DNA from 3 places in the Undibacterium sp. CY21W genome. Region 3 is predicted to be linked to each of the others. Evidence: predicted binding sites of a transcription regulator. Region 3 holds the regulator's gene; each other region holds the start of a gene.
What was found. The regulator FliA, encoded in region 3, starts transcription of late flagellar genes. The targets are predictions, from matches to a motif close to CTAAAGTTTNNNNNNNNNNNGCCGNTA.
Positions count from the first base shown of each region.

Region 1: H8K29_RS04860 (DUF5610 domain-containing protein) is a predicted target of FliA. The motif match lies at 1,495-1,521, and genes of this name have one in related genera.
Region 2: H8K29_RS12610 (FlxA-like family protein) is a predicted target of FliA. The motif match lies at 1,985-2,011, and genes of this name have one in related genera.

Region 1 covers NZ_JACOGE010000002.1:49,503-52,781, reverse strand. The annotation lists gene H8K29_RS04865 (class I SAM-dependent methyltransferase) at 1-378, opposite strand, end outside; gene H8K29_RS04860 (DUF5610 domain-containing protein) at 793-1,446, opposite strand; gene H8K29_RS04855 (DUF3079 domain-containing protein) at 1,733-1,975, shown strand; gene H8K29_RS04850 (16S rRNA (uracil(1498)-N(3))-methyltransferase) at 2,030-2,755, opposite strand; gene H8K29_RS04845 (DUF350 domain-containing protein) at 2,780-3,187, opposite strand; gene H8K29_RS04840 (glutathionylspermidine synthase family protein) at 3,192-3,279, opposite strand, start outside.
Region 2 covers NZ_JACOGE010000005.1:47,829-51,107, forward strand. The annotation lists gene H8K29_RS12595 (DUF6691 family protein) at 1-334, opposite strand, end outside; gene H8K29_RS12600 (YeeE/YedE family protein) at 348-776, opposite strand; gene H8K29_RS12605 (glutathione S-transferase N-terminal domain-containing protein) at 903-1,277, opposite strand; gene H8K29_RS12610 (FlxA-like family protein) at 1,532-1,885, opposite strand; gene H8K29_RS12615 (aminoacyl-histidine dipeptidase) at 2,285-3,279, opposite strand, start outside.
Region 3 covers NZ_JACOGE010000007.1:20,720-23,998, reverse strand. The annotation lists gene motD (flagellar motor protein MotD) at 1-617, opposite strand, end outside; gene H8K29_RS15375 (flagellar motor protein) at 620-1,366, opposite strand; gene H8K29_RS15370 (RNA polymerase sigma factor FliA) at 1,348-2,079, opposite strand; gene H8K29_RS15365 (antiactivator of flagellar biosynthesis FleN protein) at 2,087-2,932, opposite strand; gene flhF (flagellar biosynthesis protein FlhF) at 2,925-3,279, opposite strand, start outside.

The DNA.
Region 1 (3,279 bases), on a different contig from region 3:
CGCGCGGCGCAGGGGAATACGGTAATCCGCCTCGAATGGAATCAATACCATGGCCAGCACCCGCGCGCGCTGGGATTGAGCCTGCCGGTGTAAATGGAAGGCGTCGGCGGCAGTCGCTGCCACTTTTGTTTTTTTAGCTGCGGGTTTCTTGTCGATGCGACGGGCGAGCGCCTGTAATAATTGTTTGGCATTCTGGAAATCGCCGCGCCACAACAAGGCGGTTCCTTCGCAAGCCAGCTTGTAGGCTACTTCTGTGCTCATGCGGTCATCGGCGATCTGCACCCGCTTTGGTGGCGGTGTGCCATTCTCAGCATGCCAGCGACAACTGCGTACTTCGTCGTTTTCTGTCCATTGCAATTGTGGAGAAGGTAAATTCATGCTGAGCCTGTTATTTTTTTGAATAGTGATGTTGCACGCTGGGTCGTGTGCCGGGGCGCGATTGTACCTGAGCTGGCAGTGTAGCAAACAAAGTGTCGCCTTCAGTGTATTCTCGTTAACAACGTAGGAGTGATGCGACCGCACGGAAGCTGGATACAGCGATACTGTCGGTAGTTTTTATGGGGGGGAGTATATTTTAAAGACCCCTATTTTAATAGGACAATCAGCCTGTTTTTAAAGATACTCCCTCCCAGTATATGGAAACAGAAATAAGAAGATTGCAGGCAGCCTTGCGAAGCATTTGGCATGTTCAATGTCAATCTATGCATGAGGCTGTGTTGACATAGCAAAAGAAAGAATAGAAAAAGCCGCTGCCATCATCTCGACGGCAGCGGCTTTTTTACGTAATGAATGTTATTTTTTAATGCCCGATGATGCTTGCGCCGGGGACGATAAACTGACCGTATCGCCAGTCGGTAAGCCCTGTGATTGCCAGCGATCAAATTCTGCGCGAACAGCTTTTAAAGTCTGCTGACTGATGTCTGGCAGGCTGCCGCCAAGGATATCGGCGGCTTCCTTGAAGCCCTTTTCTACAGCATCGCGAATTTTCTGCAATTTCGCCGGGTCGCCACCGATGGCGGCTTTGGCAAAGGTCAGAATGCGCTCTGCGGTTTTTTGTGCACTGAACTCACCGCCGTCGGCAATCGCTGCCTGCGCCGCCTTGATGTCGTCGGCCGACGCAGTGATTTTTTGCTCACCGCTGACAACTTTGGATAATTGCAAACCTTGCTGCTGCACTGCAGATTTAATTAAATCCGTGATTTGTTGCGCCTTGCGATTGGCTTCTTCGACTGCAGCGGCAACATCCGAGCTTGAGGATGTCTTGGTTCTCGGATCTGCATAGACTGGCGAGTCTTTTGCGGCGGAACTGGAATCGAGGCTGACTTTGTCGCTCGCGAAGGCATTGCTGGCATTCTCGCCATTACTATCCGCTCGTTTGACGGTCGTTGATGGTTTTGCAGATACTGTCGGCGTACTTGTGTTGACGCCCGATACACTCAGATCCATTTTGCGCTCCTCGGAATAAGTTCAGAGACGAATACCTCTGTCTTTGCTTAACGACAGAAAACGCCGTTTCTATAACTTTCTTGTGACTTATTTTTAAGCAACTTTGTGCTGTGTCAACGTGGATCGTGTCCGTATTACCTCTTGCGCATGGAAGCTCTCGTTTCCCCAATTGCTAAGGCGTTTGTTGTGACCAGATGATGGAGGCTTGCCAAAACTAGTCCTGGATCAAGGAAGCGTCTTGCCGGACAGGGTAAGATGAAATTAAGGCATTGAAACGGTGGCGACGATGGCAAAGAAGTTTCCTGCACAACCCAAGAATCCTGAGCGTATCTGCTGGGGTTGTGATGAGTACTGCCCGGCCGATGCTATGCGTTGTGGAAATGGTGCCGATCGCACCGCACATCCTGCTGAATTATTTGGCGACGACTGGCAGGCGTGGGAACCAAAGGTGGTGATCGAGATTGTTCCTGCGGACAAGATCGATAACGCCGATGCCACTTTGAATACCGATATCCACACTCGCGTTTAACAATAACAATAGCAATAAAAATAGCACTAGCTGGTATTGCTCGTATTTTTGAGGTTACATTCCGCCCCATGCTGCATTGATCGCCGCGATGGCCGCCAGACCGGCAGTTTCTGTGCGTAGAATTCGTGGTCCCATTGACAATGCGATTACACCTTGTCTGGTCGCCATGTCTTCTTCCTCTTCAGTAAATCCACCCTCAGGACCTATCAGCAAGCTGACCGCCTGCGGAGCGCGATGTTTTGTCCATTCGGCCAGCGATTGATCGGCACGCGGCGAAAGCATGATCCGTTGATGTATATCCTGTTGCCCCAGCCATTTTCCCAGATCCAGCGGTGCCGAAAGATGCGCAAGTCGATTACGACCGGATTGCTCGGCTGCGGCGACGATGATGCCTTGCCAGTGACTGAGTTTTTTTTCTGCCCGTTCTGCCGACAAGCGCACGACGCAGCGTTGTGAAGCGAGCGGTTGAATCGACGAGATGCCCAACTCCATCGCTTTTTCTATGATCCAGTCCATCTTGCTGCCTTCCGGTAAGGCTTGCGCCAGCGTCAGGCTGTAAGGCAGTTCAACTTCTTCGGGTAAAAATACTTTCAGTTCTGCGCTGGCCCTTTTCTTCGCGATATCGATGATGCTGGCAACATAGCAGCCGCCCTCGCCGTTAAACAGTTGTATGGTGTCTCCGGTTTGCAGACGTAAAACAAAAACATGATGTGCTACCGTTTCCGGCAAATCGATAACAGCACCAACGGTAAGCGGAACAGGGCAGAAAAAACGTGGCATAACTTTAAAGACCGATTGAGTTCATTAATATGTCAGAGAGGCTGCATTGAGTAAGCCCATGCTCAGACTGATAGCTCCAAGAAAAATACCTGAGGCGACTTTATTTTCCGGTATGTCCAGGACTAGTCCGGGTAACATGACTCTGGCAGCGAAATACGCTAACAGTTGCACTAGTAAAGCAATACAACCCCAGATCAGCATATCTTGCAGATTCACACTATTGGCAATTGCTGACGCGAGGGCGATGCTATAACCAAGTATTGAACCGGATAAACTGGCGGCGGCGGCCATGTTACCAGAGCGTATCAGCGTGATTTCTTTGTAAGGGGTTATCCTGATATAAATTGTGACAAATAGCAGCAATAAAATAATGGATGAAATAAAGTGGCTGATAAATGCGGGCAGGGCGTAAGTCAGTAAATGTTCGCTCATGGTGTCAGTCAATAAAGTAGTGAGGGATGAAACGGCTGGTGTTTTTGGTGATTAATGTTTCGTCTTCCCGGATGCCTATACCGGCGGCTTCA
Region 2 (3,279 bases), on a different contig from region 3:
CTCCCAGCAATACAACTGCTGGACCCGGACAAATACCTGCCATGCCCCAGCCTATGCCAAATAACAGGCTACCGCCAACCAGACGCCAATTGATTACCGAGATCGTTGGGAACTGCATAGGTTCTCCCAGCAATGAAAGCGAGCGTCGGCGCAATAGCGTGAACGGAATAATAGCGACGCCGATGGCACCGCCCATGACGAAGGCCAGTGAAGGATTCCAGAGTCCGGCCAGATCAAGAAATGCGAGCACCTTTGCCGGATTGGCCATTCCCGCGACGATCAGACCCAGACCAAATATTAAGCCGCAGAATGCGGCGGCGATCAGTTTTTTCATGTTGTCATCTCTCTCAGAATAAGTGGCGAACGACATACACGGTCAGAAAACCGCTGCTCATAAATGCGACTGTCGCAACGATAGAACGCGGCGACATGCGTGCCAGACCGCAGACACCGTGACCACTGGTACAACCTGAGCCGAGGCGGGTACCGATGCCGACCAGTAGACCGGCGATCAACAATGTGAACCAGCCCGTATCCAGCGTGATTTCAGGCAGCGCCGAAAATTGACTATAAGTCAGCGGTGCGGCGATCATTCCCAGCGTGAACAAGGCACGCCATGCCCAGTCGCCACGCACCGGACTGAACAGGCCAGCAACGATACCAGTGATACCGGCAATGCGCCCCAGTCCGGCCATCAGCATGACCGCTGCCAGGCCTATCAGTACGCCGCCGGCTAAGGACGTTATCGGGGTAAATTCATTCCACGCAATCTGCATCACTATTCTTTCCATCTCTGAGGTTCAAACGGAGTCCCTTTATTTATGCGCTTGCTGGCAGAAAAATCGCTGGAAAGGCTTATCTGTATTGAGACTTTATACCTGTTGCTCGCCGCATCAGGAAAATCAGGCAAATTGCTGTTGCAGATAACGGATGATATCGCTCGATTCATACAGCCAGCGGACCTTGCCCTTGTCATCGGTGATTTGCAGACACGGTACTTTCGGGCTGCCGCCCTGTGTCAGTAAAGCCTGACGGTGTTGTGCTGATTTTTGTGCATCGCGAAATTCCACTGTGAGCGATAGTCGCCGCATTTCCTGACGAACCTTGATACAAAACGGGCAGGTCGTGAATTGATACAAGGCCAGTTTCTGGCAGGCTGCATCGACTTTCGCCTGGTCTTCCGGAGCGCGGACGATGCCTTGCGGTCTGCTCAGACGTTCTTTGAGCAGCATGAAAGGGCCGAGTATGGCCCGCAATAATCTGAAAAAAAGCTTCATTAGTTCTTTCCGTGACGGTTTGCTGGCATGCAGCAAGAAGAGCGCCATTGTAAGTCAGAACGGCAGGTATCTGCTGACGCTTACAGGCTGAAAGAGTGAGTTGGATACTGACTTTTACGGGGAATAGCAGTGTGGAATGCGGTCGATGCAACAAATTTAAGGCAGTGAATCATCCGGCACAGACAAATGCGCTGACACAGCGCCGGTAGTTGCGATGATCTCTTACTACATCGTTTAAATCGACTGTGGGCAGATTAAATGTACTGATCGATACGGTTGCCTAGCGTTTCCGTCGGATGTGCAGCGGGCGTGGCATTCTGGGTGTCCTGAACATCTGAGGTGGCATTGTTGCTTGCCGCCTCATTGATGGCTTGCGACTGTTCCAATTTCAGACGGGCTATTTTTTGTTCAACTTCAGCAATTTGCAGCCTGAGTTGCAGCATTTGTCGTTGCGACGCTTCGGTCGTTGCTGTTTTTTCTGCGTCGGTCAACTCTTTTTGTAATGTTGCAAGTTGTCTTTGCAGTGCGGCGATTTGCGCATGACTGGCTGCGCTGATGGCTGAGGTGCTGCCGACGGCGGTGGCGGCATCGACTGGATTGACAGGCATATATCCCTCCGGCGAGATTGAACTGTATTTCGATTAACGCGCGTTGCTGGTTGATCGCAGAGTCGGTTCGCAAACCATCGACTGTCCGCTTCATGACGTTAACGGCACAAAAAGCGTCAACCTCAGGGGAAGGAGCAAAATAAGCAAAAAAACAACACTACAGGCGAACAGCTTGGCTGATTTGCGGGATCGTGGAAGGTTAATTTGTGGGATATAAGCGGGATATATGTGACATAGCGATGGGATATGTCTCTGTCTTCTATATTTGATGCGGCTTCTGGCCTGAAAACCGGCTGCAAGCCAGAAACAATAAGGAGGTGAGAAAACGAAGTGATGCAAGTTAACGCAGACGCATGCCGGGTGGATCGCATGCGTCTGTTGCGGCAGATTTGCGGCAGATTATTTTGCCGGGATGCGTTCCAGTACCGCCAGCAACAACGTCCAGTATTGACCAACGGTTTCGATATTCACCATTTCGTCAGGGCCGTGCGGATAACGGATGGTCGGGCCGATGGAGACCATATCCAGTTCAGGATAATGCTTTTTGAACAGACCACATTCCAACCCCGCATGGATGACCATGATCACTGGTTCTTTGTGATAAATGCTTTGATAGGTATCTTTGACGATCGCCATCACCGCAGAGCTGGTGTCAGGCTTCCAGCCCGGATAGCAACCGGAAAATGCTATCTGTACGCCCGCCAGGTCGCTCAGCGATTGCAGCGTGCTTTCGATATTTTCACGACCAGTATCGATCAGCGAACGGATCAGGCACAGGATGCTCACTTTGTCTTGCGAGGTACTGATCACGCCGACATTCAGCGAGCTCTCGGTGACGCCGGTGATTTCGTCGCTCATGCGGATCACGCCGTTCGGACAACTGTTGATCAGGTTAATCAGTGTTGTCTGCGTTGCTGCGTGCAAGACCTGCGCAGGCAATGGTGTACTTTGCAGACTGAGTTTTAATGCGGGTTCCACGACGGCCAGCTCGGCTTGCAATATCGCCTGATATTGCGCGACGCGTTGCTCTAACAATGCAGCTTGTGCAGCGGCGATCGTAAAGCTGCACTGCGCTTCGCGTGGAATCGCATTGCGCAGCGAGCCGCCTTTGACGTCGGATAAAGATAATCCGAGTTCCTTCGCATGCCCGGCAAGGAAGCGGGCAATCAGCTTGTTAGCATTGCCGCGTCCCAGATGAATATTCACGCCGGAGTGACCGCCTTTCAGACCTGCGATGCTGAGCGTGAATGCTTGCTGATTTGCTGGCGCTGGCTGCCATTGCAAAGCGACGCTGATTTCGGCATCGACACCACCGGCGCAACCCATGTAGATTTCGCCTTCCTGTTCGGAGTCGGTATTGATCAGGATTTCAGCATCCAACATGCCCGCCTGCA
Region 3 (3,279 bases):
AAATCATCAACACCATTTTCCGTTAAAAGACGCGCTACCGTACTTGCCCGAACCGCTGATAATTCCCAATTCGAGGGAAAAACCGGATTTTTGATTGGCACATTATCCGTATGTCCTTCGACCTGAATTGCATGATTGTCTAATTTTAATACAGAAGCAATCGCGGTCAGTGCCTGTACGGAGTCTGCGTTTAACTTAGCTTCGCCAGGTGGAAACAACAAACTTGCATTGATTTCTATCGTCACACCCCTGGCAGTTTGCGTCACTCTGACTTTACCTTCCTTGACCAAGGGCTCCAGGGCAGCAAGTACATCTTTTGCTAATCCTGTCATTACCTCCCGCTCTTTACGAATGTTTTCAGTTGATTTCCGCTTCACTATTGGCAGCGGATCTAACTTCACCACCTGTGGAGTTACTCCGGCAGCAACAGGAGAGGTAGGGTCGTTACTAAATGCGCCAGTCAGGGAGCTGGACAACACGCGATACTTTCCCTCATTCAGCGAAGAGATCGCATACATAACAACAAAAAAAGCAAACAATAAGGTAATGAAATCAGCGTAAGAGACCATCCATCGTTCGTGGTTTTCTGGCTCTTCGTGATACTTTTTTCTTGCCATGTTTAAACCTGACTACTGTGGTTATCAACCCGCTCTTCCACGATACGAGGACTATCTCCAACAGCAATGCTATAAAAAATATCGGACAACATCTCGCGTCGGGTAATTTCTCTGCCGATTATTTCTTTTAACTTATTGCTGACGGGCAGAAAAAATAAATTAGCTAGGCCAACACCATAAATCGTCGCCACGAATGCCACGGCAATACCGCCACCGAGTTTCGCGGGGTCAGTCAGATTTTCCATGACGTGAATCAGCCCCAGTACCGCTCCTAAGATTCCAATGGTCGGAGAATAGCCACCAGCGGCCTCCCAAATTTTGGCGGCCTGACGTTGCTCAATTTCATACAATGAAATATCAACATCCAGAATGTCTTTCAGACGCGCAGGGTCAACGCCGTCAATAACTAGCCGCAATCCCTTACTGATAAAGGCGTCATCAGAAGCATCCATATAACGCTCAAGACTTAAAAATCCCTCGCGCCGTGCAACCGCACTCCAGATCAATGCATCCTGAATATTTTTACGGCTATTGTCTTGCGGCTCAGAAATGACCCATTTCAACATACGCAAACCACGTCGGAAAGTACTCATACGACTCTGCAGAAGTACCGCCCCCAGCGTGCCAATCGCAACAATCACAAATGCCGCTGGTTGCACTAATGAAGAAAGACGCCCGCCCTCCATTAACTGACCGGAACTGATGCCGACAACGACCAGAATAAATCCTACTAAGCTAGCCCAGTCCACGCTTTCTCCCTTAAATGCGCACGCATACGTGCAACCGCCTGGCTATGCAACTGAGAAACGCGGGACTCAGAAACGCCCATGACCGCGCCGATTTCTTTCAGATTTAACTCCTGTTCGTAATACAGGCCCATTAACAATTTTTCGCGTTCGGGCAAACTGTCGATCGCACCGATTACGGCATCACGAAAATCGTCATTCAACAGATCCTGCAAAGGATCACCGGAACTATCGGAAGAATAATGATCGAGGAAGTGCTCTTTTGTTTCTGCGTCATGGAAATCTTCGTAATACACCAACTGATGTCCGCCGCTATCCCCCAAAAGTCCCTGATACTCTCCAAGGGATAACTTAAGCGACTTGGCCACTTCTGTTTCTGTCGGCGGCCGCCCCAGTTTTTGCTGCATCTGGTTCATCGCATTTTCGATTTTCCGCATATTTTGCCGAACCCCACGCGGCAACCAGTCGGTGTTGCGTAGCTCATCGAGCATCGCACCACGAATCCGCTGGACGGCGTAGGTTTCGAATTGTGCACCATGCGTGTCTTCGTAACGACTGATCGCATCAAGCAGACCAATCATTCCAGCTTGCACCAGATCATCCACCTCAACACTGGGAGGCAAGCGCGCCTTTAATTGGTAAGCCAGTCGCTTAACCAAAGGCGCATGCTCCCTGAGGAGAAAATTTTTATCTGATTTTCCGCTGGCCGTGTACATATTCAAATTAGATTCCGAGAGCGATGCCCTGTTGTCCGGATACACTGTCCAGACACAATGCAGATCGCGCACTGACAGCAAGCCGCTCTGCCAGTTGAAAAAAAGCCATGGAAGAGCGCGCTTTTGGAAAAGCGTCGATCACTGACCGCCCCTGATGAGCAGCTCTTCTGACGAATTCATCATCCGGCACATAACCAATGAAATTTAAGGGTACCGCAAGATATCGTTGAGACGCCTGAGCCATATTCGTATAAATCAACATTGCTTCTTTCTCAGATACACCGGACACCAAAATACTAAAAGAGCGTCGCCCCAGACGAGCACTCATACGCTTAATCAGTCCATACGCAGATTTGATTGCTGACGGATCTGAAGAAACCTGAATCACCACTTCACTATCATCCAGAGATGCCAGTGGAAACGCATCGCACGCGTCAATATCACAATCAACCACGACCATATCGGCACGATGTACTGCCAGATCAAATACTCTCGACAATCGTCTCGAATGCTCGGCGGACAAGCTGGATGACACAGTCCTCTGACGCGATAACATCGATACTGACAAGCCAGACGCAACCATTTTTACTGCCTCGTGCATTGTACGCTGTTGTTGCGCTACATCCAACAAGGTGCGCTCTATGCTCGCATTGAACCACGCGCCTACACTATCGGAAGACGAACGCGCATCAACCATCAAAATTTGCTGCCCCTGCCGCGCTACCGATACGCCTAGATTTACCAGCATTTCGCTTTTTTCATTGTCTTTCAACGCTGATAAAAAAGTAAATACACGCGGCTTTGGTCCAGCCAGCATGCGACGCAGTCCCTCTGCCTGATCAACATTAGCCAAGAGACACCTCCCGCGCAGCCGCTTGTCCACCAGTTGCAGCAGATCCGACACCAGCCATCAGCAAAGGCAGCTCTTCATCCAGATAACGGAACGGCGCCGTTTCACGTTTTAACTTAAAGGCGCGATCAATCAGGTACTGCTTGTTTGCCACATGCAAGTCTTCCGGTACCCGTTGCCCATTCGCAATGTAATACAGACTTAACTTTTGGCGGATCACGATATCCAGCGCACCGCCTATCGTCGCCGCCTCATCGAGTTTAGTCAGAATACATCCTGCGAGGCCTGTCCCCTGATAAGCACGCACGACTTCACTCAGCGTTTCACCGGTCGATGTCGCATTCAGACAC